Regions from separate parts of the Micromonospora sp. NPDC047644 genome, predicted to be linked through region 1. Evidence: riboswitches for the same ligand, from Rfam matches in the RefSeq annotation. Region 1 holds a riboswitch; each other region holds the start of a gene.
What was found. A riboswitch is a leader RNA that binds a small molecule or an ion and turns the genes downstream of it on or off. The one in region 1 is predicted to bind cyclic di-AMP.
Positions count from the first base shown of each region.

Region 2: another riboswitch for cyclic di-AMP. It lies ahead of AB0877_RS01390 (hypothetical protein); the one in region 1 lies ahead of AB0877_RS23920 (C39 family peptidase).
Region 3: another riboswitch for cyclic di-AMP. It lies ahead of AB0877_RS14260 (hypothetical protein); the one in region 1 lies ahead of AB0877_RS23920 (C39 family peptidase).
Region 4: another riboswitch for cyclic di-AMP. It lies ahead of AB0877_RS17710 (NlpC/P60 family protein); the one in region 1 lies ahead of AB0877_RS23920 (C39 family peptidase).

Region 1 is NZ_JBEYSY010000014.1:209,693-216,949, reverse strand. Features, by position in the region: gene AB0877_RS23930 (hypothetical protein) at 1-484, opposite strand, end outside; gene AB0877_RS23925 (alpha/beta fold hydrolase) at 540-1,286, opposite strand; gene AB0877_RS23920 (C39 family peptidase) at 1,410-2,258, opposite strand; cyclic di-AMP (ydaO/yuaA leader) riboswitch at 2,491-2,631, opposite strand; gene AB0877_RS23915 (hypothetical protein) at 2,916-3,686, opposite strand; gene AB0877_RS23910 (hypothetical protein) at 3,822-4,304, opposite strand; gene AB0877_RS23905 (acyltransferase) at 4,398-5,633, opposite strand; gene AB0877_RS23900 (glycosyltransferase) at 5,934-7,097, shown strand; gene pseI (pseudaminic acid synthase) at 7,231-7,257, shown strand, end outside.
Region 2 is NZ_JBEYSY010000001.1:293,758-301,014, reverse strand. Features, by position in the region: gene AB0877_RS01395 (carbonic anhydrase) at 1-431, shown strand, start outside; gene AB0877_RS01390 (hypothetical protein) at 487-1,506, opposite strand; cyclic di-AMP (ydaO/yuaA leader) riboswitch at 1,511-1,641, opposite strand; gene AB0877_RS01385 (YibE/F family protein) at 1,808-3,178, opposite strand; gene AB0877_RS01380 (copper-translocating P-type ATPase) at 3,599-5,563, shown strand; gene AB0877_RS01375 (metal-sensitive transcriptional regulator) at 5,570-5,866, opposite strand; gene AB0877_RS01370 (copper ion binding protein) at 5,961-6,170, shown strand; gene AB0877_RS01365 (hypothetical protein) at 6,184-7,134, shown strand; gene AB0877_RS01360 (heavy metal translocating P-type ATPase) at 7,147-7,257, shown strand, end outside.
Region 3 is NZ_JBEYSY010000007.1:306,096-313,352, forward strand. Features, by position in the region: gene AB0877_RS14245 (alpha/beta hydrolase) at 1-329, shown strand, start outside; gene AB0877_RS14250 (AAA family ATPase) at 438-2,555, shown strand; gene AB0877_RS14255 (cation diffusion facilitator family transporter) at 2,662-3,579, shown strand; cyclic di-AMP (ydaO/yuaA leader) riboswitch at 3,697-3,828, shown strand; gene AB0877_RS14260 (hypothetical protein) at 3,885-4,898, shown strand; gene AB0877_RS14265 (hypothetical protein) at 5,040-5,540, shown strand; gene AB0877_RS14270 (SRPBCC family protein) at 6,106-6,570, opposite strand; gene AB0877_RS14275 (PfkB family carbohydrate kinase) at 6,761-7,257, shown strand, end outside.
Region 4 is NZ_JBEYSY010000010.1:37,154-44,410, reverse strand. Features, by position in the region: gene AB0877_RS17720 (NlpC/P60 family protein) at 1-743, shown strand, start outside; gene AB0877_RS17715 (peptidoglycan recognition family protein) at 802-2,784, opposite strand; cyclic di-AMP (ydaO/yuaA leader) riboswitch at 3,020-3,155, shown strand; gene AB0877_RS17710 (NlpC/P60 family protein) at 3,169-4,209, shown strand; gene dcd (dCTP deaminase) at 4,270-4,848, opposite strand; gene AB0877_RS17700 (pyridoxamine 5'-phosphate oxidase family protein) at 4,945-5,502, shown strand; tRNA gene AB0877_RS17695 (tRNA-Gly) at 5,839-5,912, shown strand; gene AB0877_RS17690 (LD-carboxypeptidase) at 6,042-6,980, opposite strand; gene AB0877_RS17685 (2-dehydropantoate 2-reductase N-terminal domain-containing protein) at 7,166-7,257, opposite strand, start outside.

The DNA of each region.
Region 1 (7,257 bases):
CGACGTCATCCTCGGCGGCCACCACGGGCAGCCGACGGACCGAGGTGGTGGCCTCCGCGGCGGACGTACCTCCCGGCAGCTCCAGAGCGTCGTCGGCGCTGTCGGCCACGGCGAGGACGGAGACGCTGAGCGGCGTCATTCCGCCCTTGGTCCGCTCCGAACCGGACGCGAAGAGCGTCGGATGGCCGCGCACCGACTCCCCCACCTCCAGATCGCCGTTCACCCACCCGAAGCGGCTCAGCAGCGGCGCAGCCAGTTGGTACGCCGCCTTCCGGCCGTCGACGGAGTTAGGCGGGGGCGGTCGGAGCATCAGCTCCACGTTCACTCCCGCGCGGGCACCGTCGGGATCGGTCCGAGCCGCTTTCAGGCTGTGCGCGTCAAGCGCCGCGGCGAGTGGTTGGCAGCGACGCACCGCGTCGTCGAGGCGGGTGTCGACGACATTGAGGCTCACGCTGACGAGCAGTGTCGATTCGCTGATAGGCATCGACGCGGAAGCGTACGTTGCGGGGTGCGGTCACACGACCGATATTCACCGCACCTCAACGGTACGGATCCAGCAGCGCCAGCACCGCCGCCGGGTCCTCCACGTGCGCGTTGTGTCCGAGACCGGGCAGCGTGGCGACCGGCACCCCGTACTCCTTGAGCTGCTCGTCGGTGACCATCGGGTCGTTCTCCCCGCGCGCCAGCACCACCGGCACGTCGGTCGCGGCCAGCAGCGCGGCCAGGTCGGGCTCGCCGACGGCGAAGGCGGCCGGGTCCATGGCGAGACGCCACCGGCCGTCGACCTGGCGCAACCCGGCTTCCACCACCGGGTGGTCCGGCGCGACCAGACCGGTGAGCCCGGCGACGCGCAGGTAGCGGCGAGCCGCCTCGGTGCGGGTGGCGAACCAGCTCACCGGTCGGGCGGCGACCTCGGCCGCGCGGGTCAGCTCGGTGGGCGACCAGAGTGCCTTGATGCCCAGCCCGACCACGGCGTCCACCGGCGCACCGGCGTCGCGGGCGGCCAGCGCCAGGCCGACCACCCCACCCAGCGAGTGCCCGAGGACGACCAGCCGGTCGTCGGGGGCGAGGGCCCGCGCGACCTGCCGGGCCAAGCCCGCGAAGGAGTACGACGGCAGTGGCGGCGCCCAGCCGTGGCCGGCGAGGTCCGGTGCCAGCCACCGCCCGGGCCAGTGCCGCTCGAGGTACGGGGCCCAGGGCAACCACACGTCCCCGGTCGTTCCCATGCCGTGCAGTAGCAGCAGGACCGACCCGCGGCCGGTGTGACCACCCGTCTCATCCACCACGGCCGCAGTCTCCCACGGTTCGCGGCCGGGTACGAGAGCCGTCGACGGCGGGCCGGGCGGCCAGACGCCGCGGGCGCCGGCCCCTTGTGGGAGACGGCGCCCGCGGCGGTCAGCGTGCCCGGGTCAGGCGGAGTAGCCCCGGCTGGTGATCCAGTTGGCCAGGTCGATCGTGGTGATCCAGTACGACGGGTCGGCCGGGTTCGCCGAGTCGGCGATCCGTACGGTGCGACCGTTGTCCTTGTAGCCCACGACGGCGATGTAGTGCCCGCCGCCGTAGGAGTGCCAACCGCCGTCGGTGTCCACGGCGTCCCCGACGACGTTGGCCACCACGCCCCGGCCGTCGGTGACGGCCTTCACCACGTCGGCCTGGAGCCGGTCCATCTGGGCCGGGCTGGGCGCGCCGGGGAACATCCGGGTCCGGTACGGGGAGCCCTTCACCTCGGCGTTGAGCACCCGGGTGGTGTCCTCGGCCGAGTTGGTGCCCATCTCGGTGGTGCCCAGTTCGGCGCCGAGCTCCTCCTGGGTGCGGTCGATGCCCGCGGCGCTGAGCGCGTTCCGGGTGGCCGCCGGGCCGCAGTTGTAATAGGTGTTCTGCGCCTCGTAGTCGTAGTCGAGCACCTTCGTCGCGGGGGGCTTCGGCGGCGTCGGCTTACGGGTGAGGTCGGGGTTGCTCTTGGCCTTGGCGGCAGGCGACGCGGCGCTGGTGGCCGGGGCGGCCGTGGTCGGCGCGGCGCTGGCCGAGGGGGACGCGTCCCGAGCCTCGCCGCGGGAGGCGGCGACGTCGCTGCGCATCTCGGCGACGGTGGTCGCGGTGCGCTGGCCGGCCGGGGCGTCGTCGGCGGTGGTGAGCAGGGCGCCGGTGGTGGTGGCGATCGCGAGGGCTGCGGCGGAGGCGGCGACGATCTGGTACGGGCGCTCGGTGGCGAGGCGGCGGAGCTGACGCTGCAGGGTGTGCTTCACGGGGTCCTCCACGGATCGGGGGGAGAGCGGCACACCGGGGCCGGACCGGTATCCGGGCAGGCGCCAGCGCGCGGACCGTGGTCCGCGGATGGTGAACCGCTCAGGGGAACGCCCGGATCGGCCGGGCGGGGAAGGCGATGACCCGGGGGTCAGCTCACCGTCACGCGACGGTTGAGCGGGTGCACCGCCGCGCCGTGGAGGCGAGGGAACAACCGAGGGGTGGAAAGGTGCTGCACGACGATGGGACTCCTTCCGACACCGCCTACCGGGTTAGCTGACGGATTCGGGCGGGAAGACGCCCTACCGCGGGCCGTGGCTCGCGGATTCACCCCGGACTTACTGGTGGGTCCCCGGTTCGTTGATCACGATTGAGCGGGTCGATGCGGCGTCGCGTCTTGCGATCGGTTACCGCACCGGACGGGACGACACTACTGGCGTCTCAACACCCTGCCAAGCCAGCTTCACCTGCGTAAACCCCAATCGGCGCCACAATTTCTGCGCGAATTGCCGATGATGTGACTCGATGGGACAACCAGTTACGGCGACGCCTACGGGCGACAACCGGACAGGCCGCAAAGAACGCGACCACAATCGCGGCAACAATGCCGTCGATCGTGCCGGACGTCCGATTTCACACCTGGGTGACCCGGCTCACATAACAGATTGGGCTCAACCCACCCGGGCCGGACGCCACAGTGCCACGACGGCGGGACGCAACGCCCCGGCGACCGTGCGGCGCGCCGGCACCAGGGTCGGGCGGAGCCGGGCCGCCGCCGCGTACGCCTCCTCGGCGAGGGCACGGGCCGACTCGGCGGCCAACTCCGCGTCGCGCCAGGCGACCCGCTCACGGTCGGCGGCCACCTGGTAGTCGGCCAGCCGCGCATCCCGGATCACCCTGCTGATCAGCACCTCCTGCTCGACCGGGTGTCGCCGGGGGTCCCAGCCGCGCCGGTGCCCGAACACGTCGCCGAGCTGCGCCATGGTCAGGTCCCCCCGCCAGTACGCCGCCATCGCCGCCCGGTGCAGATAACGTTCCCGGGCTGCGTACTCGGCGGGGGTGTGCGGGGTCTGCGGGGTGGGCAGCGCTCCGGCGCCAGCGAAGCGACGCGCGGCGGCGTCCGCCTCGTCGTACCCGGTCCAGGCCCGATTCAGCTGTTCCTGAGCGGTCAGCCAGGCGGCGCGCCGCCGCCTGGCGGTGGTGGCCGCGCCGGCCGCGGCGACGGCCACCTCCTCGGCGTAGCGGCGCCTGTCGACGGCCTCGGCCGCGGCCAGCTCCTGGGCAGTGGGCCCGGCCGGCAGCGGTTCGCCAGTGGGCCGGTCCCGTTCGGGGCGGGCGGCCAGCACGGTGAGCAGGCCCAGGGTCAGGAGGAACAGCGTCGACCAGATGGCGGCGGCCCGCGGCACCTCGGTCACGAACTGGTAGAAGACGACGGTCTCCATGGTCGGCACCTCGTGGAGAGTGAGCAGTGCGATGGAAAGCCGCGCCGACCAGCGGGCCACGGCGGGCCACGGGTCGGCGGGTCAGGAAGCGGGTGGGTCGACAGGGCGCGGCGGCGGGACGGTCGTCCCGGTGGCTCAGCGCCCGGGTGGGGCCCGGGAAGCCCGACCGCCGGCGAGGTCGACGAGGGGCAGCCGGGCAGAGTCGGCCGCGCGGACCGGCAGCACGCCGGCCGCGATGGTGCCCTGATCGCCGGGGAGCGCCACCGGCGCGTCGACCGACCAGGTCGGGGCCGACTCCTCGGCGGCCGGCGCGGGGGCCGGACGGACCGCGCCGGAAGCCCCCGACCCGGTGGCGTCGGCACCATCGTCGCCCGGCGCACGGCCGGCGGTGGTGACGGTCGGCCCCGATGGCGCGGCGTGCCGGCAGAAGGCCGCCGACGAGCCGGCGACAGTGGTCGGCACCACGCTGGACATTGGCCCCGGGCCGGGCGTCGACGTGGCGGCCGTGGCCGGGCCTGCGCCGAGCGCCAGGGCCGCGACGACGGCGAGGCTGGTCAGCACCCGCGTCGCCCAGCGCGCCACCCACCACAGCGGACAGGTGAACGCGACCGGAAGCACGCCCCCACGCTACGCCTCGCGCCGACCCGGGCGCACCGACCACGGGCGTGTCGGATCACGCCGCGCCGGCCCCTTTGACCAGGTTGGACGCCCTCAGCGCAGGTCGACGTACGGCGATCGACCGCTGGCCTGACCGACCTCGTCGGCGGGTCTGTCGACCTCGCCGCGGGCGATGCTCGCGGGGTCTCGTGCGTCGTCGTCGCCGGCCGCGCGTTGTCGGGGGACGGGCGCCGGACGGGCCGCGCGGCGCGGCGCGAGCCGGCGCATCATCGGGGTTTCGACGAAGCGGTGCAGCAGCCCGGCGAGGACCAGGTTCGCCGCCAGGAAACCGAGCACCACGGCCGGGCCACGCCAGCCTCCGAAGCCGACCCCCCAGGTGCCGCTCCACCGCAGCACGCTCGTCATCACCAGCACGTGCACCAGATAGAAGGCGAACGAGACCTCACCGAGCCAGACCAACGGCCGGGACCGCCACGGCGAGCGCCGACCGCGCACGTCCGCGTCCGCGGCGGCGGCGATCACCAACAGGTACGCGACCGCCAGCAGCGTGGTCCACAGCTCGGCGCGGATCCACTGGGCGGCCGTCACCCAGGTGACCACGAAGATGACGCTGGCCCAGGTCAGCCCGGGGCCACGCCACAGACCCCGACGCATCAACTCGGCCGCCGCCGCGCCCAGCCAGAACTCCAGCGACCGGGTCAGCGGGAAGACCTGGGTGAACCACCACCGGCTCTCCTCCGGCACCAGCTGCTGCGCCGGCCAGAGCGCGAGGATCAGCAGCGGCATCGCCGCGATCAGCGCCCAGAGCAGCTTCGGTCGGGCCCGGCGCAGCAACGGCAGCACCAGCGGCAGGCAGAGGTAGAAGAAGAACTCGCAGGACAGCGACCAGCTGACGGTGTTGATGCTGTAGAACCAGCCCGGCCGAGGGTCCCACGCCTGCAACAGCAGCAGGTTCTCCACCGCCGCCGCCGGCAGGACCGGGTCGGCGAACCACCCGGCGACCACCAGCGTCGCCACGAAGAGCACCAGGTGGTTCGGGTAGATCTTGGCGATCCGTCGCCGCCAGAAGGTCCGCCGGGAGTCGCCCTCGCGGGCCGACCAGACCAGCACGAAACCGCTGAGGATGAAGAAGAACTGCACCCCGGAGAGACCGAGGGTGAACAGCGCGTCGATGACGGCCTTGTAGTCCGGCTCGGCGATGATCCGCATGGTGCCGGCATGGAAGCCGAAGACCAGCAGAGCGGCGATCCACCGCAGCCCGGTCAGCGAGGGCAGCCGGGGCGGGGACGGTGCGGGCCGGGCGGCCGACGTCGCGGCGACGCTCGTCATGCCGGGATCCCGGCGGTCGGCAGGGTCACCAGCACTGTCGTAGCCTCCTCGGCGCGGCGTCGGACGGCGCGACGGCGACGCCCACGACGACCCGGCAGGGCCGCACCGAGGCACCCTACCGGGTCACTACCGGGTGAACCGGACGCATCCCACCCGCCGCATGGACCCGCGTCCCCCCGGCTCGGGAACCGCCCAGCGGCTCGGCGTTAACCTTCCGCTGGGCGGGAGTTCAGAGAGTTCACCATCGGCGGCAACGTCAGGTTCCGGGGCCGGCCACCCGGGTCGTCGAAGGTGGCGGACGTGGTCAATGAGCCGACGCACGCACCGCTGCTGAGCATCGTCGTGCCCGTGTACGGCGTCGAGGCGTACCTGTACCAGTGCCTCGAGTCGATCCGGGCCGACATTCCGGCGAGCGAGTCGGACGCGGTCGAGCTGATCGCCGTCGACGACGCCTCCCCGGACGGCTGCGGCGACATGCTCCGCTCGTACGCGGTCAGCCGCGACGGCGTACGGGTCGTGCACCTGGGCAGCAACGTGGGTCTGGGGCTGGCCCGCAACGCCGGGCTCGACGTGGCCACCGGCCGGTACGTCTGGTTCGTCGACAGCGACGACTGGTTGCCACCGGGCACGATCGCGGCGGTGCTGGACCGGCTGCGCCAGCACCAGCCCGACGTGCTGATGCTCGACCACCTGCGGGTGCACGAGGACGGCCGGCGCGAGGTCGACGCGAGCAGCCCGCTGCTGCGCGGGATCACCGGCGTGACCCGGTTGGCCGACCAGCCGCAACTGCTGCGGGTGCAGCACACCGCCTGGAACAAGGTGGTCCGCCGGGACTTCATGGACGAGCTGGAGCTGCGGTTCTTCCCCGGCTGGTACGAGGACATCCCGTTCAGCCACCCCCTGCTGATCGGGGCCGAGAAGATCTCCGTGCTGGACCGGGTCTGCTACCTGTACCGCCAGGGCCGCCAGGGCGCGATCACCTCCACCCGCAGCAGCCGGCATTTCGACGCCTTCGCCCAGTACGAGCGGCTGATGGACTGGGTCGACCGCAAGCACCCGGACGAGCGGTTGCAGGCCGAGCTGTTCGAGCTGATGATCAGCCACTACCTGGTGGTGGTGGGCAACGACGGTCGGCTGCACCCACACCTGCGCCGCGACTTCTTCCACCGGGCCGCCGCGCACTACCGTCGCTACCTGCCCAGCGGCGGCTACCCGCTGCCTGCGGGGGTCAGCGGGCTCAAGCACCGCCTCGTCGGGCGGGGCGACTGGCTGGCGTACTCGGCGCTGCGCCAGGCCCACCGGGTCGCCGGCCGCCTGCGTCGATCCGGCCCGGAGGGCGGTGCCGAGGGCGGTCCGCTCGCCGCCGACGAGGACCCGGGGCGAGGGGCGAGCGCGGGGTCGACGCGCGACGGTGGGCTCGCGCCGGAGCGGCGCGACGCGCTGGCCGTCGGCCGGCGGCCGTGATCGTCCCCACCACTGAGCACGCCGGGAGCCGGGGCGACTCCCGGCGCCCTGATTTTCCAGGTCGTCCGCCCGCCGGGTGGATGACGACAGCACCACCGCACCCCGGTGCGGGCAGATGTGAGCAGAGGTCGGAATGACAGCGACAATCAAGATCGGACCG
Region 2 (7,257 bases), on a different contig from region 1:
CCGGCCCCGAGGTGCTCGGCAGCGTGGAGTACGCGGTGACGGTGCTCGGCACCCCGCTGGTGGTGGTGCTCGGTCACGACTCCTGCGGTGCGGTGCAGGCCGCCCGGGAGTCCGCCGCGACCGGTACCGCGCCGAGTGGCCATCTGCGGGCCGTGGTCGACGCCGTGCTGCCCAGCCTTGGCCGGGCCGAGGCCGAGGGCGTGGACGACATCGACGGCATCGTCGACATCCACATCGCACAGACCGTCGAGACGTTGCTCGCGCAGTCGCCCGTGCTGGCCGAGGAGGTGGCGCGGGGACGGTGCGCGGTGGTGGGCGTGTCCTACCGGCTGGCGGCCGGAGCGGTACGTCCGGTGGCCGCCGTGCCGGCCGGCTTCGCGACGTCGACGACACCGGCCTCGACCGACCCGGCCGCGCCCGCCATCGTCTGACGCGACGAGGGCCGCTCCGCGTCACGCGGAACGGCCCTCGACGAAATCGTGCGGGTCAGAGCAGCGACATGTGCACGTGGTCGGTGTGGTTCGACGGCCCGCTGTACGAACTCCAGCCGGTGGCCGGGAACCAGATCTGCCGGTTCCAGATCACGTAGTAGATGCCGAGCCGGTCGGCGTTACGGATGAGGAACGCGGCGACGTTGTTGCCATACATGCGGGTGTCGTTGTTGTGCCACGGGGAGAACCCGCTCTTCTGTAGCGACCAGTCGCAGGCGCGGCCCTTCGGGTGCTCCCACGGCCCGCCGGGGCGGTAACAGCCGACGAACCGGTTGAAGCCGGCCGCCTTGACCTCCTTGTACGCGTGCAGCGTGCGCGGCGTGACGCAGCCGGACGTGGTGGGGTCCTTCTCGCTGCACGACTGGGACTTCCAGTCACCGTCGGCGGTGCGACCCGGGCCGATCTTCGCGACCTTGGAGGTGGCATCCACCAGGCCGCCGGTGAATCCCTTGCCGCCGACGAGGGAGAGCGCCTTGTCGGCCTCGCTCTTGCGCTTCGCCATCAGAGCGGTCTGCTTCTGCTGCTCGCGGACCTCGGTGTCGAGCGCCAACTTGGCCTGCTCGGCGCGGGCCTTCACCTCGTTGACCTCGGAGAGCTTCTTCTCGTTGACCATGTTCATCTCGTCGAGCATCCCGGCGCGCTGGACGAACGAGTCGGGCGCTTCGCTCTCCAGCAGCATCGCGACCGCGCCGATCCGGCCGGTCCGGTACGCCTGGGCGGCGATCTGCCCGACCTGCGGGGCCAACGCGTCCAGGTCGGCCTTGGCCCGGTTGACCTCCGCCGCCAACTCGCTCTGCCGCTTCTTGGATTTGTCCAGCTTGGACTTCGCGGCGGAGTAGTCACGGTTGGCCTGCTCGATGACGTCGTTGAGCAGCTTGGGCTCGCCGTCCTCCTCGTGCCCGGACGGTGTGGGGTTCGTCGGGGCGGCATGCGCCGGGAACGGCCCGGCGAACACGGTCAGTGCGGCGATCACGGCCACCACGGGGGTCAACCAGCGGCGTAGGGGTGCCGTCACAATGTTCCCTTCCGTCGACCGCCGACCGGGTTAGCTGACGGGTTCGGGGCGGAAGCGGCCCCTACCGCTGATGCGGATTCACCCCAGGTACCTGGGTCCCCGGCTCGCCGGTTGGCGATTGGGCGGTGGCACCGCAGGCGCCGCTTCGCGCCTTCATCGGTAACCGGCAGCGAGGTTACCCGAGAGTCGACCGGCTGAGCTACGCCTGGATGCCGACCAAAAGCGTCATTTCGCCATAGCGTTGAGTGACCAATGACGGGGTTCTCAGGGTGGATGCCCGATCTGGTCACGCTGAGGAGTGTCACCATGCCGTATCCGTGCTCCTGTTCGACTTCGGCCACCGGTCGGTGGCCTCGGGTGGGGGTGCGGTCCGCGTCCGGTCCGGCTCGTCGGAGTCGGCCGTTCGCGGGGAGCTGAGTGCGGCCAGGGCCTCGCTGCGATCCGGTTGGGGTCGGGACGTGGGAGCGTCGGTGGACGCTGAGGTGTCGGTGCGCCCGGCGGCGGTGACCACCGCGGCCAGCCCGGTGGTCAGCGGCACGGCGGCGATCAGACCGAGGGTGGCGACCGCGCTGCGGACGATCTCCTGCGCCAGGAACTCACTGGTCAGGATCTGCCCGATCGGCCGCGCGTCGGCGGTGAGCAGGAGCAGCAGGGGCAGTGACGCGCCCGCGTACGCCAGCACGATGGTGTTGACAGTGGAGGCGATGTGCGCGCGGCCGACCCGGGTGGCGGCGCGGTAGAGCTGCAACCGGGTCAGCCCGGGGTTGGCGTTCGCCAGTTCGGTGACGGTGGCCGCCTGGGTGACCGTCACGTCGTCGAGCACCCCGAGGGACCCGATGATGATTCCGGCCAGCAGCAGACCGTGCAGGTCCACGTCGCCCTGGAACATCGACAGTGTGGTGGCGTCCTCGCTGCCGAAGCCGGTGAGATGGGTCGCGGCCGTGGCGATGGTGGCGAGCACGCCGGTCAGAACCAGGCTGCCCAGGGTGCCGAGCACCGCTACCGAGGTCTGTGCGGTGACCCCGTGGGTCAGGTAGAGCACCACGAACATGATCAGAGCCGCGCCGACCACCGCCACCAGCAGCGGCGACCTGCCGGCGCTGATGCCCGGCAGCACGAAGGTGAGCAGGATGGCGAAGCTGGCGGCCAGCCCGGCGAGCGCGGCCAGACCTCGCCACCGACCGAACGCGACGATCGCGGCCGCGAAGATCACCGCCAGCCACACCATCGGGGTGCCGCGTTGGTGCTCGGCGATGTTCCAGTTGCTGGTGGTGGGGTCGACCGGGTCGGCCAGCTCGACCAGGACGACCTCGTCGCCGACCTCGACCCGGGGCGCGCCCGGCCCGTCCGGCACCGGAGTCCGTACCTGCTGGCCGGCGGTCGGCCCGTCGTCCACCCGGACGTCGACAGTGCCGCACCGCCCGTCGCCGACCCTCGGGGTCCCCTCGGGGACCGACGGCACCGGCGGGCACGGCTCGCTCACCACCCGGGTGACGGTGCCGGGGTAGCGCGGCACGTCCGCGCCACCATCGGTCTGCGGCGATCCGCCGCGCGGCCAGAGCAGCGCCGCGGCCAGCACGGTGGCGACGAAGAGGGGCACCACAGTCACGACGAGGATCCGTCGCACCCTCGGTGGGGCGGACGGAGCGGAGTGTGTGTGGTTGGCGGCCAAGGTGGGACTCCCAACGATCCGGTGCGGGGTACGGGTCAGCGGGCCGGGCGGTTCACCGTTTCGGCGGAAACGCGGCGGACGGCGGGGCGGATCGCTGCCTGACGACCCCTTGATCACGGACGGTCAGTGCTGGGCCGGGGGCGACGCCACGTCGAAGCGGCGCTGGTACCCGACTGTGCAGCGGCATACGGAGGGCCATCGGGGAGATGCTAGCCAGCCCACCTGGGGGTCGCGGGTCGTGTCGGGTGTCGGGTGGCCGATCCGGCCGCGTGGCGCTCGCCGGGCCGGCATGTTGGAGCCATGCCCGCTGCACCACCGCCGGACCCCGGCCACCCGCAACCCACCAGATCCGTGCCGCACGACAAGCACGGGCACGACGAGCGCCCCGTGCACGACAAGCACGCCGGGCACGATCCGGCGATGTTCCGCCGTCGGTTCTGGGTGTGCCTGGTGTTGACCGTCCCGGTGGTGCTGACGAGTCATCTCGTGTCGGGTCGGCTGGGCCTGAGCGGGGACGTCGTCCCCGCTCGGGCCTGGGTGGGCCCGGTGCTCGGCTCGGTGGTGTTCTGGTGGGGCGGTTGGCCGTTCCTGGTCGGTGCGGTTCGGGAGGTCCGGGACCGGGCGCCCGGGATGATGCTGCTGGTCGCGATGGCGATCACCGTCGCGTACGCCGCGTCCCTGGCGACCAGCGTCGGCGTCTTCGACCTGGACTTCTGGTGGGAGTTGGCCGCGCTGGTCACCATCATGCTGCTCGGGCACTGGCAGGAGATGAAGGCCATCGGGCAGGCCCGGGGAGCGCTGGCGGCGCTGGCCGCGCTGTTGCCGGACGAGGCCGAACGGGTGACGGCGGAGGGCCGGGTCGAGGCCGTGCCGGTGACCGGACTGCGGATCGGCGACGTGGTGCTGGTCCGGCCGGGAGGTCGGGTGCCGGCGGACGGCCGGGTCGTCGAGGGCGACGCCGAGCTGGACGAGTCGATGATCACCGGGGAGTCGCGGCCGGTCGCCCGGTCGACCGGCGACCGGGTGGTGGCCGGCACCGTCGCCACCGACTCGGCTATCCGGGTGCGCGTCGAGGCGGTGGGTGAGCAGACCGCGCTCGCCGGCATCCAGCGGATGGTCGCCCAGGCCCAGGCCTCCGGTGGACGGGCCGAACTGTTGGCCGACCGGTTCGCCGCCGCGCTGTTCTACCTGGCCACCGGCACCGCCGTGCTGACCGTGCTGGTCTGGACCGCGCTCGGTCAGCCCGACGAGGCGGTGGTCCGCGCGGTCACCGTCCTGGTGATCGCCTGCCCGCACGCGCTGGGTCTCGCCATCCCGCTGGTCGTCGCGCTCTCCACCGCGCTCGCCGCGCGGTCCGGGATCCTGGTCAAGGACCGGCTGGCCCTGGAGCGGATGCGGACCGTCGGCGCGGTGCTCTTCGACAAGACCGGCACGCTGACCCGGGGCGAGCACGGGGTGACCGACCTGGCGACGGCGTCCGGCGTCGAGCGCGACGAGGTGCTGCGGATCGCGGCCGGTGTCGAGTCGGAGAGCGAACATCCGTTGGCCCGGGCGATAGTGGCGGCGGCCGGCCGCGCCGGCCCGGCCCGGGCAGCCGGGTTCCGGTCGCTGCCGGGCCGCGGTGTGAAGGCGACAATCGACGGTACGGAGTACGCGGTGGGCGGGCCGGCGTTGCTGCGTGAGCTGGGCCTTTCGCTCCCGGCGGAGCTGGAGGCCGCGACCGGGCGGTGGTCGGCGCGGGGTGCCGCGGTGTTGCACCTGGTGCGGCTGCCCGACGCCGTGCTCGGCGCGTTCGCGCTGACCGACGAGGTGCGTCCGGAGGCCCGGCGCGCTGTCGACGAGTTGCGTGCCGAGGGTGTCCGGACCATCGCCATGATCACCGGTGACGCCCGGCCGGTGGCCGAGGCGGTCGCCGCCGACCTCGGCTTCCGGCCCGGCGTCGACGAGGTCTTCGCCGAGGTGCTGCCGGCCGAGAAGGACGATCGGGTGGCCGAGCTCCAGCGGCGGGGGTTGGTGGTGGTGATGGTCGGTGACGGGGTGAACGACGCGCCGGCGCTGGCCCGGGCGGACGTGGGCATCGCGATCGGCGCGGGCACCGATGTGGCCATCGAGTCCGCCGGGGTGGTGCTGGCATCCTCGGACCCGCGTGGGGTGGAGGCCGTGGTCCGGCTGTCGCGGGCGTCGTACCGGAAGATGCGGCAGAACCTGGCCTGGGCGGCCGGCTACAACGTGGTGGCGCTGCCGCTGGCCGCCGGGGCGCTGGCCTGGGCGGGTGTGGCGCTGAGCCCGGCGGTGGCCGCGGTGCTGATGTCGGCGTCGACGATCGTGGTGGCGCTCAACGCGCAGTTGCTGCGCCGGGTCCGTCTCGATCCCGCGCCGGACTGAGCGCGGTCAGCCGCGCTTCATGAGCCGGCCGACCGCCGCCATCATCTCGGTGGCCATCTCGTCGGCCCGACCCTCGGCGGCACCCTCGTGCAGGCAGTGCCGGGCGTGCCCGTCGAGCAGCCCGAGGGCCACCTTGTCGAGGGCGGCCTGGATGGCGGAGATCTGGGTCAGCACGTCGATGCAGTACCGGTCGTCGTCGACCATCTTTTCGATGCCGCGGACCTGCCCCTCGACGCGGCGGAGCCGCGCGAGCAGCTGGTCCTTGCTGGCGGTGTATCCGCGGATCGGGGTGGGTGCGGTCATGCCGACCAGGATAGCGTACCCCCAGGGGGTATGGTACGGTCGATTCTGTTGACATACCCCCACCGGGTACCGGTACCACGAAGGGAACGATCCAATGGTCGACACGACGTACCAGGTGCAGGGCATGACCTGCGGGCACTGCGTCAGCGCGGTGAGCGCCGAGGTCGGTGCCATCGAGGGTGTGCGGGACGTGCAGGTCGACCTCGCCGCCGGCCGGGTCACCGTCAGCAGCGACCAGCCGCTGGACACCGCCGTCGTCCGGGCCGCCGTCGACGAGGCCGGTTACGACCTCGTCGACGCGTGATCGGCGGGCCGGCGTGCGTACCGTGACGAAACTGGCCGGGTTCGCCGTCGGCCTGGCGGCCGTCTTCGGCGCCGCCTACGGGGTCGGCCGGGTCGTCGACCCCGCCCCGGTCGCCGAGAGCCGGCACGACGAGGTCGCCACCACCCCGACGGCGGGCGAGCGGGGCGGGTCGGGCGATCGGCTGCCCGGCGGGTTGCTCGTCTCCGACAGTGGCTACACCCTCGAACCGGTGGACGCCCCGGCCGGCGGGTTCGCCTTCCGGATCGCCGGCCCGGACGGCCGACCGGTCACCCGGTACGACGTGGCGCACGACAAGCAGATGCACCTGATCGTCGCCCGTCGGGACCTCTCCGGCTTCCGCCACGTCCACCCCGAGCTGGCCCCGGACGGCACCTGGCGGGTCGACACCCCGCTGGCCGGCCCCGGGCAGTGGCGGGCGTTCGCCGACTTCACCCCGACCGGGGGCGAGCCGCTGACCCTGGGCGTGGACGTGACAGTCCCCGGCGAGCTGACCGAGCGGCCGTTGCCCGCCCCGACGACCAGCACCACGGTCGACGGCTACACCGTCACCCTCACCGGTGCGCCGCAGCCCGGCCGGACATCGTCGCTGACCCTGACCGTCAGCCGGGACGGGCAGCCGGTCACCGACCTGGAGCCCTACCTGGGCGCGTACGGGCACCTGGTGGCACTGCGGCGGGGTGATCTCGCCTACCTGCACGTGCACCCGGACGGCACACCCGGCGACGGGCGCACCCGGCCCGGTCCGGCCGTCACCTTCCTCGCCGAGGTGCCCTCGGCCGGCAGCTACCGGCTCTACCTCGACTTCCGACACGGCGGGAAGGTGCACACCGCCGAGTTCACAGTGATCGCCGGCGCCGCCCCGACCGGAGACACCCCCACCCCGAGCGGGCCCGCGCCGACCGGCGGGGCCGACCACGGCACCCCCGGGCACGGACACGACTGACGGGACCAGACGATGACCACCACCAGCAGACCGCTGCCCGAGGCGCCGAACCGGATCGAACTGGCTATCGGCGGGATGACCTGCGCCGCGTGCGCCGCCCGCATCGAAAAGAAGCTCAACCGG
Region 3 (7,257 bases), on a different contig from region 1:
CGATCGGCGGGTTCCGCGCCTCCATCGGCACCCAGCACCGCCTGGACACCCTCGCCGCGCTGGCCCACCTGCCGGCCGCCGCCCTGGTCGGCGACCGGGACCGGCTGACCCCACCGCCGTGCGCCGAGTCGATCGCGGCGGCTCTGCCGGCCACCGAGCTGACCGTCTGCCCAGGTGCCGGACACATGCTGATGATGGAACGCCCGGACGAGGTGAACGCCGCGCTCACCGGCGTCGTACGACGGGCGATCGCCGAATCGCCGCCGGCACACCTCGGCGCATCGCCGCCGGCACACCTCGGCGCGGCCCCCGCCGGGACGGGTGCCTGAGCACGTTCGCGCACCTCGGGCGCGGCGGGTCGGGTCCGGGGCCGTACCCTTCTGCGGTTGGCCCGCGCGGTTTCCGCCGCCTGCCGGCGACCTCTGAAGGAGCGTGCGTTGACCGACCAGACCGGCCTGGAGCAGGAGATCGCCGTCGAGCAACGACACCTGGACCGGGTGTACGCCCGACTGGCCGAGCTGCGGCAGTCGGCCGTCCGCGCCGAGCGCGACGGCTACCGGATGGCCCGGGTGGGCACGCACGGCGCCCTGGTCGAGCGCGACGCCATGGTCTTCCACGCCGCGCAGCGGCGGCACACCCTGGACGCCGAGCACGAGGGGCTGGTCTTCGGCCGGCTGGACCTGCGCGACCGTCAGGTGCTGCACGTCGGGCGACTGGGGATCCGCGACGAGAACGCCGTCACGCTCGTCGTCGACTGGCGCGCGCCGGCCGCCGCCGCCTTCTACCAGGCCACCCCGGCGCAGCCGCTGGATGTGGTGCGGCGGCGCACCATCCAGTCCCGCGCCGAGCGGGTCACCCGGATCGAGGACGACCTGCTGGACCCGACGGCCGCCCCGGAGGGGATGACCGTCGTCGGTGACGGCGCGTTGCTGGCCACCCTGTCCAAGGCCACCGGCCGGGGTATGCGCGACATCGTGGCGACCATCCAGCGGGAGCAGGACGAGGCGATCCGCTCGCCCGGCTCCGGGGTGACGATCGTCGCGGGCGGCCCCGGCACCGGGAAGACCGCTGTGGCCCTGCACCGGGCCGCGTTCCTGCTCTACTCCGACCGCAGCCGCTATGCCGGCGGCGGCATCCTGGTGGTCGGGCCGTCGTCGGTCTTCGTCGAGTACATCGGCTCCGTGCTGCCGTCGCTCGGTGAGGACACCGCGACCCTGCACTCGCTGGGCACCCTCTTCCCGGGGATGACAGCCACCCGCCCCGACCCGCCCGAGGTGGCGGCGGTGAAGGGTTCGCTGCGGATGCGCCGGGTGCTGGAGCGGGCGGCCCGCGACGCGGTGCCGGGCGGCCCGGGTGAGCTGCGGCTGCTCTACCGGGGCACGCTGCTGCGGTTGGACCGGGTCGCGTTGGACCGGATCCGGGAGCGCGCGCTGCACCGCGGCGCACGGCGCAACGAGGTGCGCCGGGCCGGTTTCGACGGGGTGTTCGCCGCGCTCTGGGCGCAGGCCCGTGAGCTGAGCAGCGGTCGGCTGCCGGAGCAACCGGCCTTCGAGGCGGAGATCGCCGAGCGGTCGGAGTTCCGGGAGTTCCTCAAGGCGTGGTGGCCTCGACTGCACCCCCGGCACGTGCTCGGCTGGCTGGCGCAGCCGGACCGGCTGCGCCGCTACGCCGGGGGGATTCTCTCCTCGGCGGAGATCCGGCTGCTCAACGCCGCGTACCGGGACCTGGACTCGGCCGGGCTGACCATCGCCGACGTGGCGCTGCTGGACGAGTTGGACGCGCTGCTCGGCAAGCCCGCGCAGCCGGCCCGCGCGCGACGCGACCCGTTCCAGCTCGCCGGCGGCGTCCGTGAGCTGAGCACCCTCGGTGAACGGCAACGGGCCGCCCGCGCGGCGGCCCGGGAACGCCCGGCGGACTACCGGGACTACGCGCACGTGGTGGTGGACGAGGCGCAGGACGTCTCGCCGATGCAGTGGCGGATGATCGGTCGGCGGGGCCGGCTGGCCTCCTGGACCGTGGTGGGCGACCCCGCGCAGACCGCGTGGACCGGCGATCCGGAGGAGCTGACCCGGGCCCGCGACCAGGCGCTGGGCCGGCGCAAGCGACACGACTTCACGCTCACCACCAACTACCGCAACTCGGCGGAGATCTTCGCGGTGGCGGCGGCAGAGATCCGGCGGCTCTACCCGGACCTGCCGCTGCCGACCGCCGTCCGCTCCACCGGGGTCGAGCCGGTGGAGCTGGTGGTGCCCGCGACGGGGTTGGAGACCGCGACAGTGGAGGCCGCCGCCGGCCTGCTGGCCGAGGTGGAGGGCACGGTCGGTGTGATCACGCCGGTCCCCCGCCGCGACGAGGTGGCCGGTTGGCTGGGCGCTCTCGGCGCGCCCAGGTTGCAGGTGGTCACCAGCCTGGAAGCCAAGGGCATGGAGTACGACGGGGTCGTGCTGGTCGCCCCGAGCGAGATCCGGGCCGATCCGGGCGCCGGGGTACGCACCCTGTACGTGGCGCTCTCCCGGGCCACCCAGCGGCTCACCACCATCGACCCGAACGGCTGACGTGTGCGGACTGCCACCGGCGGAACGCTCCACCCGTACACTTGCACACATAGCGATGTGAGCATACATTTGACCGGGTCCCGACCAGCGGCGGAAGGTGGTTCTCGTGGGCGCAGGGCATGACCACCACCATGGGTCCGTCGCCAATGCCGCACACCAGCACCGGGGTCGCCTCTGGGCGGCGTTCGGGTTGCTGGCCACCCTGATGGTGGTCGAAGCGGTGGTCGCACTGCACACCGGCTCGCTCGCCCTGCTCTCCGACGCCGGGCACATGTTCACCGACGTGCTCGGCATCGGGATGGCGCTCGCCGCCATCACGGCGACCCGACGGGCCACCGGTGACCCGCAGCGCACCTTCGGGCTCTACCGGCTCGAGGTGCTCGCCGCGCTGGCCAACGCCGTCCTGCTCTCCGGCGTCGCGATCTACGTGGTGATCGAGGCGATCCGCCGCTTCGGTGACCCGCACCAGGTCATCGCCGGCCCGATGCTCGCGGTTGCCGTACTCGGCCTGCTGGCGAACATCGCCGCCTTCGCGCTGCTGCGAGCCGGGGCCCGGGAGAGCATCAACCTCCAGGGCGCCTACCTGGAAGTGCTCGGTGACCTGCTCGGCTCGGTCGGCGTCATCGGCGCGGCGCTGCTGATCACCGTCACCGACTGGTGGTGGGCCGACCCCCTGGTCGCGGTCGCCATCGGCGTGTTCATCCTGCCGCGCACCTGGCGGCTGGCCCGCGCCGCCATCCGCATCCTGGTGCAGGCCGCCCCGGAGCACCTCCAGGTGACCGCCGTGCACGACCGGCTCGCCGCCGTCCCCGGGGTCGTCGAGGTGCACGACCTGCACGTCTGGACGCTCACCTCGGGCATGGAGGTGGCCTCCGCCCACCTGACCATGGCACCGGGCGCGGAGGTCGGCGCGGTGCTCACCGCGGCACGCACGGCCCTGCACGACGACTTCCGCATCGAGCACGCGACGTTGCAGATCGAGCCCGGCGCCGCCTCCGGGGCCTGCGGCTCCATCGAATGGTGACCGGTTCGCAGTTTTCCGTGGTGACGCACGCACCGTCCGTCACATTGGCTGCAGCGGTCCCACCCGCACCGGTAGGCTCGGTCCCGGCCTCCACCAGAAGGCGCCTCCCGGCGCCGGTGGCGGTCGCCGCCTAATCGCCCAACCGGGCGAACCGGGGAACCACGTTCCTGGGGTGCATCCGCGTCAGCGGTAGGGATCTTCCGTCCCGAACCCGTCAGCTAACCCGGTCGGCGGCTGACGGAAGGACATGCGCAGTGGCACCAGCACGACCACCCGCCGCCCGACTGGCGGCCCTGATCGTCGCGATGTTCGCCCTCGGCGTCGCGCTCCCGGCCGGCACCGCCTCGGCCGCTCCCCCGACCGGCCTGCGGGCCGCCGCACCCGACTCCGACGAGGAGGGCGGCACCCCGGCGTTGCGGGCCCAGCTTGAAGCTGCCAGCAAGGGCTACCTGGACGCGAAGCGCGCCCTGGACACCTCGGTGCAGCGGCAGAAGCAGCTCGGCACCCAGTTGAAGACCATCGAGGTCGAGATCGACCAGCGCAACGGCAAGGTCGGCGAGATCGCCGAGGTCGCCTATCGCACCGGCCGGCTCGGTGCGATGTCGGCGCTGCTCAACAGCAGCACCCCCGAAGGCTTCATGGACCGGGCAGCCGCGCTGGACGCGGTGGCGGCCAACGAGGACCGGGTGCTACGCGACCTGCTCGACAGCAAGGACAAGGCCAACCGCACCCGGATCGCCCTGGACGGCGAGATCAACGAACAACGCAAGCAGGTCGCGGTGATGGCCAAGCGCAAGGATCAGGCCGAACGGGCCCTGACCGTGGCCACCACCCCCAAGCCGCAGACCACCGCGGACGGCGGCTCCAACCGGGGCACCTCCAACGCCAACGCGAAGGCCGCACCGCGCAACTCCGACGGCTCCTGGCCCTCCGAGTCGTGCAGCGTCAACGACCCCACGCCCGCCAACGGCTGCATCACCCCGCGCACCCTGCACGCGCTCAACCAGGCCAAGGCCGCGGGATTCACCCGGTACGTCTCGTGCCACCGCCCCAGCGGCTCGGGTGAACACCCGAAGGGCCGGGCCTGCGACTTCGCGGCGCAGAAGAACGGGTTCGGCGGCAACGCCACCGGCGGCGACAAGACGTACGGCAACAACCTGGCCGCGTACTTCATCCGCAACGCGGACCGGCTCGCCGTGCTCTACGTGATCTGGTACAGGCAGATCTGGCTGCCCAGCAGCGGGTGGAAGTCGTACAGCGGGGCGCACGGCACCCCGTCGACCGACCACACCAACCACGTACACCTGTCGGTCTACTGACCCGCGCGTCGTGATGCCTGTGAGCCGCCGGCTGGCTCACAGGCATCGCGTATCTCCGGGGCCGGGCTACGTCAGCGGGCGTACCCCTGATGTCGTCGCTCGTCGGACGACCCGGCGGTGGCCGGCGGGCAGCATCGCGGTATGCCTCGGATCCGACCCACCACCCGCAAGGCGCTGCTCACCCTGCACCTCGTCACGTCGCTCGGCTGGCTCGGCGCCGACCTGGTGCTGCTCACCCTCGGCATCGCCGTACAGCGGGGCGCCGACCCGGCGGTGGTCTACCCGGTCACTGCCCTCGTCGGCACGGTGCTGTTCGCGCCGCTGAGCGTCCTGGTCTGGCTGATCGGAGTCGCCAGTTCGCTGCTCACCCCATGGGGTCTGCTGCGCCACCGCTGGGTGCTGGTCAAGCTCGTGCTCACCACGGTGATGGTCGGGCTGGTGCTGTTCCTGCTCACCCCGAACCTGCGTCACGCCGGGGCGGTCGGCGCCGCCCTGCCCGCCCGCGATCGCGCCGACCTGGTCATCGCGCCGGCGGTGTCGACCAGCCTGATGATCATTGCGACAGTGCTGTCCACCTACAAGCCGTGGGGCCGACGCTCCACCACCCGCCCGACCCGCACCAGCGCCCCAACCAAGATCTGAGACACCCAAGGCCCCGCACGCCCCGAGCGTCCCGCACACCCGCACGCCCCGCACCACCGCGCGCCCCGCACCACCGCGCGCCCCGCACCACCGCACCACCGCGCGCCCCGCACCACCGCACCTCCGCACCTCCGCACCTCCGCGCGCCCGCCCGTCCCGCACGCAGCGCCCCGCGCCCCCGCGCCCCCGCGCGCCCGCGCGCCCGCACGTCCCGCGCCCAGCGCTCAGCGCCCTCGCGATCTTGCACTTCCTGCACCGACATAAGGGCCCATCCCCACTGATATCGACAGCCGAAACTGCAAGATCGACGCGGCAGGGGCGTCGACGGGCGCGCCGGGCACCGGGGGCGCCGCGCACCCGGGCCGCCGGGCACCGGGGGCGCCGCGCACCCGGGCGCGCCGGGCACCGGGGGCGGCAGCGGGGGCGCCGCCTGCGTGCCGGGGCGCTGATCGGCGCGGCAGGGGCGTCGACGGGCACGCCGGGCAGCGGGGGCGCCGGGCACCGGGGGGCGTCGCCGGCGCGCCGGGGGGTGCCAGGGGCGCGTCGGGGGCGGTAGCGGGGTGGGTCAGGGGGGTGGGGCGTTGTTGGTGCGGTCCAGGGCGGCGCCCAGCCGGGTGGCGAGGGCGAGGTGCGCGGCCTGGGCCTGGCGGAACGCGTAGCGGAACAGGGGCGTCGGCGCGGTCAGAGTGATCTCGACGTCGATGCGGGTCAGACCGTCCGGCTCGGCGCGTAGTCGGGTGTGGTTTCGCACGGTGGTGGCCGGCCACTGGCGGGCCACCATGACGATCTCGTCGGCCTCATTGATCAGTACGTCGGCGTGGTAGGTGGTCCGGAAGCGCAGCGGCCCGGCCGCCAACCGGTCGTTGATCGTGTAGCTGGCCTGGGCGCCGGGCCGCGGCGGCACCCGGCGGACCCGGACGATCAGCGGGTGCAGCTCGCCCTGTCGGGTCAGGTCGCTGAGCAAGGCTGCCGCCTCGGCGGGTGAGCACCGGGCCTGGACGGTGTAGCTGAAGGTATCGCTGCTGCGCACACCGTCTCCCGCCGTCGTTGGTCGCCCGATCGTCCCGTACCGATGTCTTGCTGGCAACGCCCCACGAACCCGCAGCGCCGCGCCGGACCGAGCCGATGCGACAACCTGCCACTACCTACGCCATTAAGGTCGGTTAGTGCGAAATCTCCCGAAGGTGCCGGAAGGCGGCCAGCGTGAACGGCGACGACCGATGAGTGGGCACGTGATGGTCTTCGCGCCCACCCCACAGCTGACGGTGATGGTGGACCAGCCCAACGACCATCCCGAGCTGCACCTGCACCCGGGTGGGCAGGGCGTGTGGCAGGCGCGGATGGTGCTCTCCCTCGGAGTCGAGGTGGTGCTCTGCGCCGCCCTCGGCGGTGAGATCGGCCAGGTGCTGGAGCCGCTGCTGGTCAGCGAGGGCGTGGACCTCAAGGTGGTGGTCCGTGACTCCGGCAGCGGCGGGTACGTGCACGATCGCCGCGACGGCTCCCGGCGGGAGATCGCCGACGTGCCTGGGCAGCCGCTGAGCCGGCACGAGATCGACGAGCTGTACAACCTCGCCCTCGGCGAGGGCCTGCGGGCCTCGGTGAGCATCCTCAGTGGGCCGAACGAACCGTGGCTCGTGCCAGCCGATCTGTACCGACGCTTCGCCGCCGACCTCGGCGCGAACGGTTCTCGGGTGGTGGTCGACCTCTCCGGCGATCA
Region 4 (7,257 bases), on a different contig from region 1:
TGCAGAAGAAGATCGAGCCGCTGGCGCTGCAGAGCGAGCTGGCGCTCAACCGGGTCGGCGACCTCGCCTCCCGCTACTACATCTCCGGCCCGTCACACGACATCGGTGCGCTACTGGTCAGCGCCAAGCCGGACACGCTCACCGAGCAGCTCACCATCCTCGACCGGCTCGCTTCGCAGGAGCGCAAGGAGGTCGAGGGCGTGCTGGCCGTGCGGGCCAAGTACGACGGCGAGAAGCAGAAGCTGGACGCGCTGATCGTCACCCAGACCAAGCAGCAGAACGATCTGGCGGCCAAGAAGAAGCAGATCGACGCCGAGATCAAGCAGCTTGAGGCGTCGATGCCCAAGACCACTGTCAAGACGGCGGCCTGCCCGACCATCAACGGCGTGGTCAGTGCGGCGGCCCGCACCGCGATCAGGACCGCCTGCGGCAAGGTCGGCAAGCCGTACGTCTGGGGTGCCACCGGACCGAACTCGTTCGACTGCTCGGGCCTGACCCAGTACGCCTACAAGGCGGCCGGGATCTACCTGACGCACCACACCGGTGACCAGTGGAACGAGGGCAAGGCCATCTCGCGCGCCGACGCCCGCCCCGGTGACCTGGTCTTCTTCTTCTCCGGCCTGAGTCATGTCGGGCTCTATCTGGGTAACAACCAGATGGTGCACGCGCCACGGGCCGGTAAACCGGTGCAGGTGTCCAGCATCACCACGATGCCTGTCGCCGGGTTCCGCAGACCTGGCTGATAAACCACCTCGCGCGACACGACGGCCCCCGGTCACCGACCGGGGGCCGTCGTGGTTCTCAGCGAGGTGCCCCCACCGGGGATGGCAACAGCTGTACGTCGGCGAGGTCGACGTACATGATCCGGTGGCCGAACTGGATCTGCGCGTACCGGTTCTTGCCGCGGATGACCGTCCAGTCGCCGGGTGAGGAGCCGTCGACCGTGCTGGCCCGGTAGTACTCGCCGGCCAGTACCGCGCCGACGGCGTACCGCTGCCCGGCGGCCAGCGTGTACTGCAGCGGCGTGACCGCCTGGTAGGGCACCCCGTCCGGGTAGGCGGACTGCTCCGGGTACGCCCGTCCGTACACCGGAACGGTGGCCCTTCCGGACTTCGGCGTCGCCACGACTCCGACGGTCCAACTGGCGGTCGGCGCGGACGCCGGGTTGTGGAACCAGGCCCGCTGCCCGAGGTACCAGATCGCGGTCCAGTCGCCCTGCCGGCCCGCCAGCGCGTACGTCTGCCCGGCGGACGCCCGGGCCCCGTGATCCGACACGGCCATCGTGTTCGGGCTGCCGTCCGGGCGGAGCGCGATGTCGTTGACCAGCGGCGCGTCGGCGGACGGCGCGCTGCGCAGCACCACCGCCGAGGAGCCGCGCGGAGCGCACGGCACGCCCACCGTGACGCAGTCGGTGAACGCCGGCTGGTTGGTGGTGTAGTCCGGATCGATCCGGACCAGCCCGGTGGCCGGGGTGCCGGTGTCCAGTCGAGGGGCGTGCAGCAGGTCGAAGTAGTGCGTCCAGTCCCAGTAGGGGCCCGGATCCCAGTGCATCCCCCGCACTGTCGAGGGGATGGTGCCGGGCACGTTGTCGTGGCCGATGATGTGCTGGCGGTCCAGTGGGATGCCCAGCCGCAGCGCCAGGTGCCGGACCAGCTTCGCCGAGGTCCGGTACATCGCCTCGGTGTACCAGGTGCCCTGCGCCGCGAAGCCCTCGTGTTCCAACCCGATCGCCTTCGCGTTGACGTACCAGTTGCCGGCGTGCCAGCCGACGTCCTTCGTCCGGACGTGCTGGGCGATGTGCCCGTCGACCGAGCGCAGCGAGTAGTGCCAGCTCACGTACGTCGGGTCCTGGACGAGTTGCAGGGTGGTGGCCCAACTCGCCTCGGTGTCGTGGATGACGATGTACTCGATCTTCTGCCGCGCCGGCCGGTCGGAGAGGTCGTGGTTGCCGTAGTCCCCGTCGCCGAACGCCTCGTAGGGCGCCGGAATCCACTCGCAGGAGATGGTGCGGGGGCACTCCACCCCGTCCGGGCGGGCCAGCCGGCGCAGGCCCAGCCGGTCCAGCCAGGAACGTTCGGGCCGCACCGCGCGGGCCGGCAGGGTGATCCGGTGGCCATCGTCGGTCACCCGGGCTTCGCCCGCGCCGATGGTGGTGAAGACCTCGTCGGCGAAGGCCGCCGCGGCGTCGGCGCTGTCCGCGCCCGAGTAGCGGGCCACCGCGCCGTACCAGGCCGCCGGGTCGGTGTCCGCTCCGACCGGCGCGCCCAGATCCCGCTGGTACGCGCTCAGCAGCGCGGCCCCACCCCGGATGTTGAGGCCCGCGTCGGTGCGCAGTGCCTCGGGGGCGGCACCGGTCAGCGCGGCGGCGGCGTCGACGGTCTGCAACGCGGCGGTGGACGGGGCGGGCGTCTCGACCGGCCGCGGTGCGGGCATCCGGGCGGGGCGGGAGCCGTCGCCGCGTGGGTCCTCGGCACCGGCGTCGTGGTGACCGCGTCCGGGTAGGGCGGCCACGTGCCGCACGTCGGTCAGGTGCATCGGACCGTAGCCGCCGCTGGTGCTCGGTGTGCCGGCGTTGGTGTCCCACCGGGACTCTAGGTAGGAGACGCCGAGCAGCACGACGGTCGGTACGCCGTACTCGGTGGCCGCGGCGGCGTACTGCTGTTGGCGGTCGGTGCTGGGCGTGGCGGCGGCCGGGCCGACGGAGAGTGGCACCGTGGTCACGGCGGCGACCACGATGGCGGCGAGCAGCGTGCGCCAGCCGGTCGACAGGGTTGGATGGTGCATCGAACCCCCTAGATTCTCGCGGAGTGAGGTCAGGTCACCATCGCGCCGTCCGGGAGCTCACGTCAATACCTTTCCATCTATCGAAGCGTACGGAAAGAATTCTTCACACACGGTCGGTGGCCTCGTCCATTCCGTACGGAGTGTCACGGCCGCACGGGTTGCGGATCGGTAACGGGCGTCTCTACTCTGGTCATTTGTCGGCTCGACAGCAGCTCCGCCCACCCCGGGCGGTAACGGACCGACACCGCCGAGTCGTTTCCGAGCGAACCGGGGACCCACGTCCCTCGGGGTGAATCCGCAGCCACTGCGGTAGGGCGCCGACTTCCCGCCCGAACCCGTCAGCTAACCCGGTAGGCGGTCAGGAAGAAGGAGTACGGAACCCCGGTGGCACTCCATGCCCCGCGGCCGTCGTCCGAGCGGCCGGCATCAGCCGGCCCGGCGTCGATCGTGCCGCGCCCACGCTGGTCCCGCTTCACCACCGCACTCGCCGCGCTGGCCGGCCTCGCCGTCGTTCTGACCGGCAGTGCCACGGCGGCCCACGCCGACCCCTCGGTCGCAGAGATCGAGCGCCAGATCGACGCCGACTGGAACAAGCTCGAACCGATCATCGAACGGCACAACGCCACCCGCATCGACCTCGCCGCGAAGCGCAAGCAGGCAGACGCGCTGGCCGCCCGGATCACTCCGCTCGAGCGCCAGGTCGACGCCGCGATGGACAAGGTCAGCGCCCTTGCCGTACGCGCCTACAAGGGCGAGAACGTCCTGACTGTCAACGCGGTGCTGGGCAGCCGGTCGCCCAGCGAGGTGGTCGGCCAGCTCGAAATGCTCGACCGCTTCGCGCACAACCAGCAGAAGGACGTCCGCCAGGTGGCCGACCTGCGCGACCAACTGGCCGCGCAGAAGGCGCCACTGGACGAGATGGTGGCTCAGCTGACCCGCACGGAAGCCCAGCTGGCGGCGAAGAAGAAGCAGATCAACGACGAGATCGACCGCCTGCAGAAGCTGCGCCTCAAGGTGTACGGCAACGGCGGGGGCGGGCCGCTGCGCCCGGCGCCCTGCCCGGGCAGCTACCCCGGCGGCGGCGCGGGCACTGCGGTCAAGTTCGCCTGCGCCCAGATCGGCAAGCCCTACGTCTGGGGTGCCGAGGGTCCGAACTCGTACGACTGCTCCGGGCTGATGCTCGCCGCCTGGGCCAAGGCCGGCGTGTCGCTGCCGCACAACGCCGCCGCGCAGAGCCGGGTCACGAAGAACGTCAGCAAGGGTGACCTGCGCCCCGGCGATCTGGTCTTCTACTACAGCGACATCCACCACGTCGGCATGTACGTCGGCGGCGGCTGGGTGGTGCACGCCTCGCAGGCCGGCCAACCGGTCAAGATGAAGAAGGTCGACGACGGCCCGATCCACAGCTACGGCCGTCCAGGCTGACCCAGGGTGACCGAAGGGCCCGTCGCGATCTCCTCGCGGCGGGCCCTCGTCGTTCAGGTTCTAGCGGGTGGGCCAGGTGCGCCAGTGCTGCCAGGCACGGCTGGGCGTCGGCCCCCGCTGGCCCTGGTAGCGCGAGCCGTAGACCACCGAGCCGTACGGGTGCTCGGCCGGCGAGGAGAGCCGGAAGATGCAGAGCTGCCCGATCTTCATGCCCGGCCACAGGGTGATCGGCAGGTTCGCCACGTTTGAGAGTTCCAGCGTCACGTGACCGGAGAAGCCCGGGTCGATGAAGCCGGCGGTGGAGTGCGTGAGCAGCCCGAGCCGGCCCAGTGAACTCTTGCCCTCCAGTCGGCCGGCGAGTTGGTCACCCAGCGAGATGACCTCCAGCGTCGAGGCGAGCACGAACTCCCCCGGGTGCAGCACGAACGGCTCGCCGTCGGGGACCTCGACCACCGAGGTCAGGTCGTCCTGCTGCATGGCCGGATCGATGTGGGTGTAGAGGTGGTTGTTGAAGACCCGGAACAGCCGGTCGAGTCGGACGTCGATGCTGGAGGGTTGGACCAGGGTGGGCTCGAACGGCTCCAGGCCCAGCGTGCCGGCCTTGATCTCGGAGACCAGGTCGCGGTCGGAGAGCAGCATCGGACAACCATAGCCTTCCCGGGGGCGGCCAGATTCGGTGCCGGTGACCAGCGCGTCGAGGTCGCTGCTCGTACATTTGTTCGATAGAATGCCCACATGGCTTCCTGGTCCGAATTCGCCGCCGACGAGCCCCGACTCGCCGACGGGATCCGCGTTCTCCTCCAGCAGTACGGGCCGGGCTTCGGCTATCTGGCCACGGTCCGTGCCGACGGCGGGCCCCGCGTCCATCCGGTCTCCCCGGTCATCACCGCCGAGGGGTTGTTCTGCTTCATCATCGACTCGCCCAAGCGCCGTGACCTCGAACGCGACGGCCGTTACGCGCTGCACTCGTTCCCGGCGGAGGAGAGCGACGACGAGGCGTACGTGGCGGGTCACGCCCGCCCGGTGACCGATCCGATCCTGGTGACGCAGCTGGCGCAGAGCGCGCGGGCCGAGCCGCAGGTCGACTGGCGGCTCTTCGAGTTCACCGTCGACGTGGCCATGCTCACCCGCCGCGAGCAGCACATCACGGGCATCCCGGGCCTCGGGCCGAGTCGGCCGGCCGTTCGGGTCTGGCTCGACCCAAACGCCCAGTCGGCGGTGGCAGCGCCCCTCGCCGTCCCGCAGACGCGCCCGACCCTCCTCAGCCGTGACGTGCAGTGCACGGCAGCCTGACCACCCGACCGGAAGATCATCGGTGCCGGCTCCGCCACGACGGAGCCGGCACCGATGCGTACGCCCGCCACCGCCCGCCCGCCACCGCCCGCCCGCCCGCCCGCCCGCCCGCCACCGCCCGCCCGCCACGCCACACTTGGCGCGCGCCGCCACTCCCGCATGATCCACTCGACTTCGGCGAAACTGCGGTATCCCGGCGCTCCGGATGCCCCGACTTCCAGGAATCCGAGTGGATCACCCCGGCCGACCCCCGGGTGGCACGGCATGCGGACACCTGCGGTCACCGGGGGTGCCTGGGTGCAGAGGCTCAACGACTCGGGTACAGTGGTGCCGCTTGCGGGTGTAGTTCAATGGCAGAACATCAGCTTCCCAAGCTGACAGTGCGGGTTCGATTCCCGTCACCCGCTCCACCATGAAGGCCCAGGTCAGGACATGTTCCCGACCTGGGCCTTCATTCGTTCCGATCGCTTCTTGCGCGTGCGGTGCCCGCCACGGCCCTGACGCTTCCAGACCGGCACCGCTGCGCTTCCGAACGGCCGCTACCGGTAGTCGGCGAAGATCCGACGCTTTCCGCCGTCGACGGTCACCAGGCCGCCATGCGGAAGGATCCATTGTGGTTTGGTGTGGCCGAACGGCACGCCGACGCAGACGACCGCCTCGGGGTTGTAGCGGGTCACCACATCGACGACCGTGTCGCGCTGCTGCTCGCGAAGTCGCGCCCGATCCGCTGCCGCAGGTCGACGGGTGTGGTCGGAGACCGGCGGGCGGGCGACCAGGACCGCGTCGACGGCGCTGAGGAGACCGCGCTCACCCAGTGAGCGGACGATCCAGCCGACCTCGCGGGCGGGGAGAAGCTCCTCCGACGTCTCGATGATCAGCACCCCGCCGTGCAGGACCTCCGGGGAAAACGGGAAGCGCCCCGCCGTCAGGATCCACTGGATGACTTCCAGGCAGCCACCCCAGGTGCGGCCGGTGACCGCTCGGGCCGGCCCGTGCCAGCTCCACGGCTCCGTCGGTTCGCGCTCTCCGAATGACTTCAACGCCTGCGGATCTGCCCAGTCGACGCCGATGTCCTCGGACTCGCCCGGGTCGGTGATCTCCAGCCGTTCCCCGGTGAGCAACGCCGCTCGCAGCGACCTGACGTGGACGTCGTCGACGGCAGGCCCGGGGCCGAGGTGCACCTGGGATGATCCGCCGTAGAAGCTGGCGATGCCGAGGCCCCAGAGCCAGTGGTGCAGATTGGTGTTGTCGCTGGTGCCGAGGAACGGCTTCGGGTCGGCACGGGCCAGGTCGGCGTCCAGGTGGGGGATGACGGTGATCTGGTCCTCGCCGCCGATGACGGCGAGTATGCCGCGTACCCGGGGATCCGCGAAGGCGGCGTTGATGTCCGCCGCGCGCGCTGCCGCGGTCGCACCCACCTGGCGGGTGGTGGGGTATTCGACAGGTACGAGGCCGGTCAGGTCGGCAAGCCGTCGCATGGCCTGCTCGTGGATCACCGGGTAGGCGCCGGCGGCGGCGAAGGACGGTGAGAGGACCGCGAGGTGGTCTCCCGGGCGCGCCTTTCGGGGACGAACAAGCTCATGCTTCATGTCGAGATCCAACAGCTGTGTCGGTCCGTACGCATCTCATTTCGGCGGCTCTGTAGGCGCACGCCTGAGGCGTTTCAGCACGAGCGCGTGGGCGCCTGGGCTGTTCCCTCGGCAGCGAAGTAGGGCTCGGCCGCCTCCAGTCGGGGCACCCCGACGCCCAGCCTGC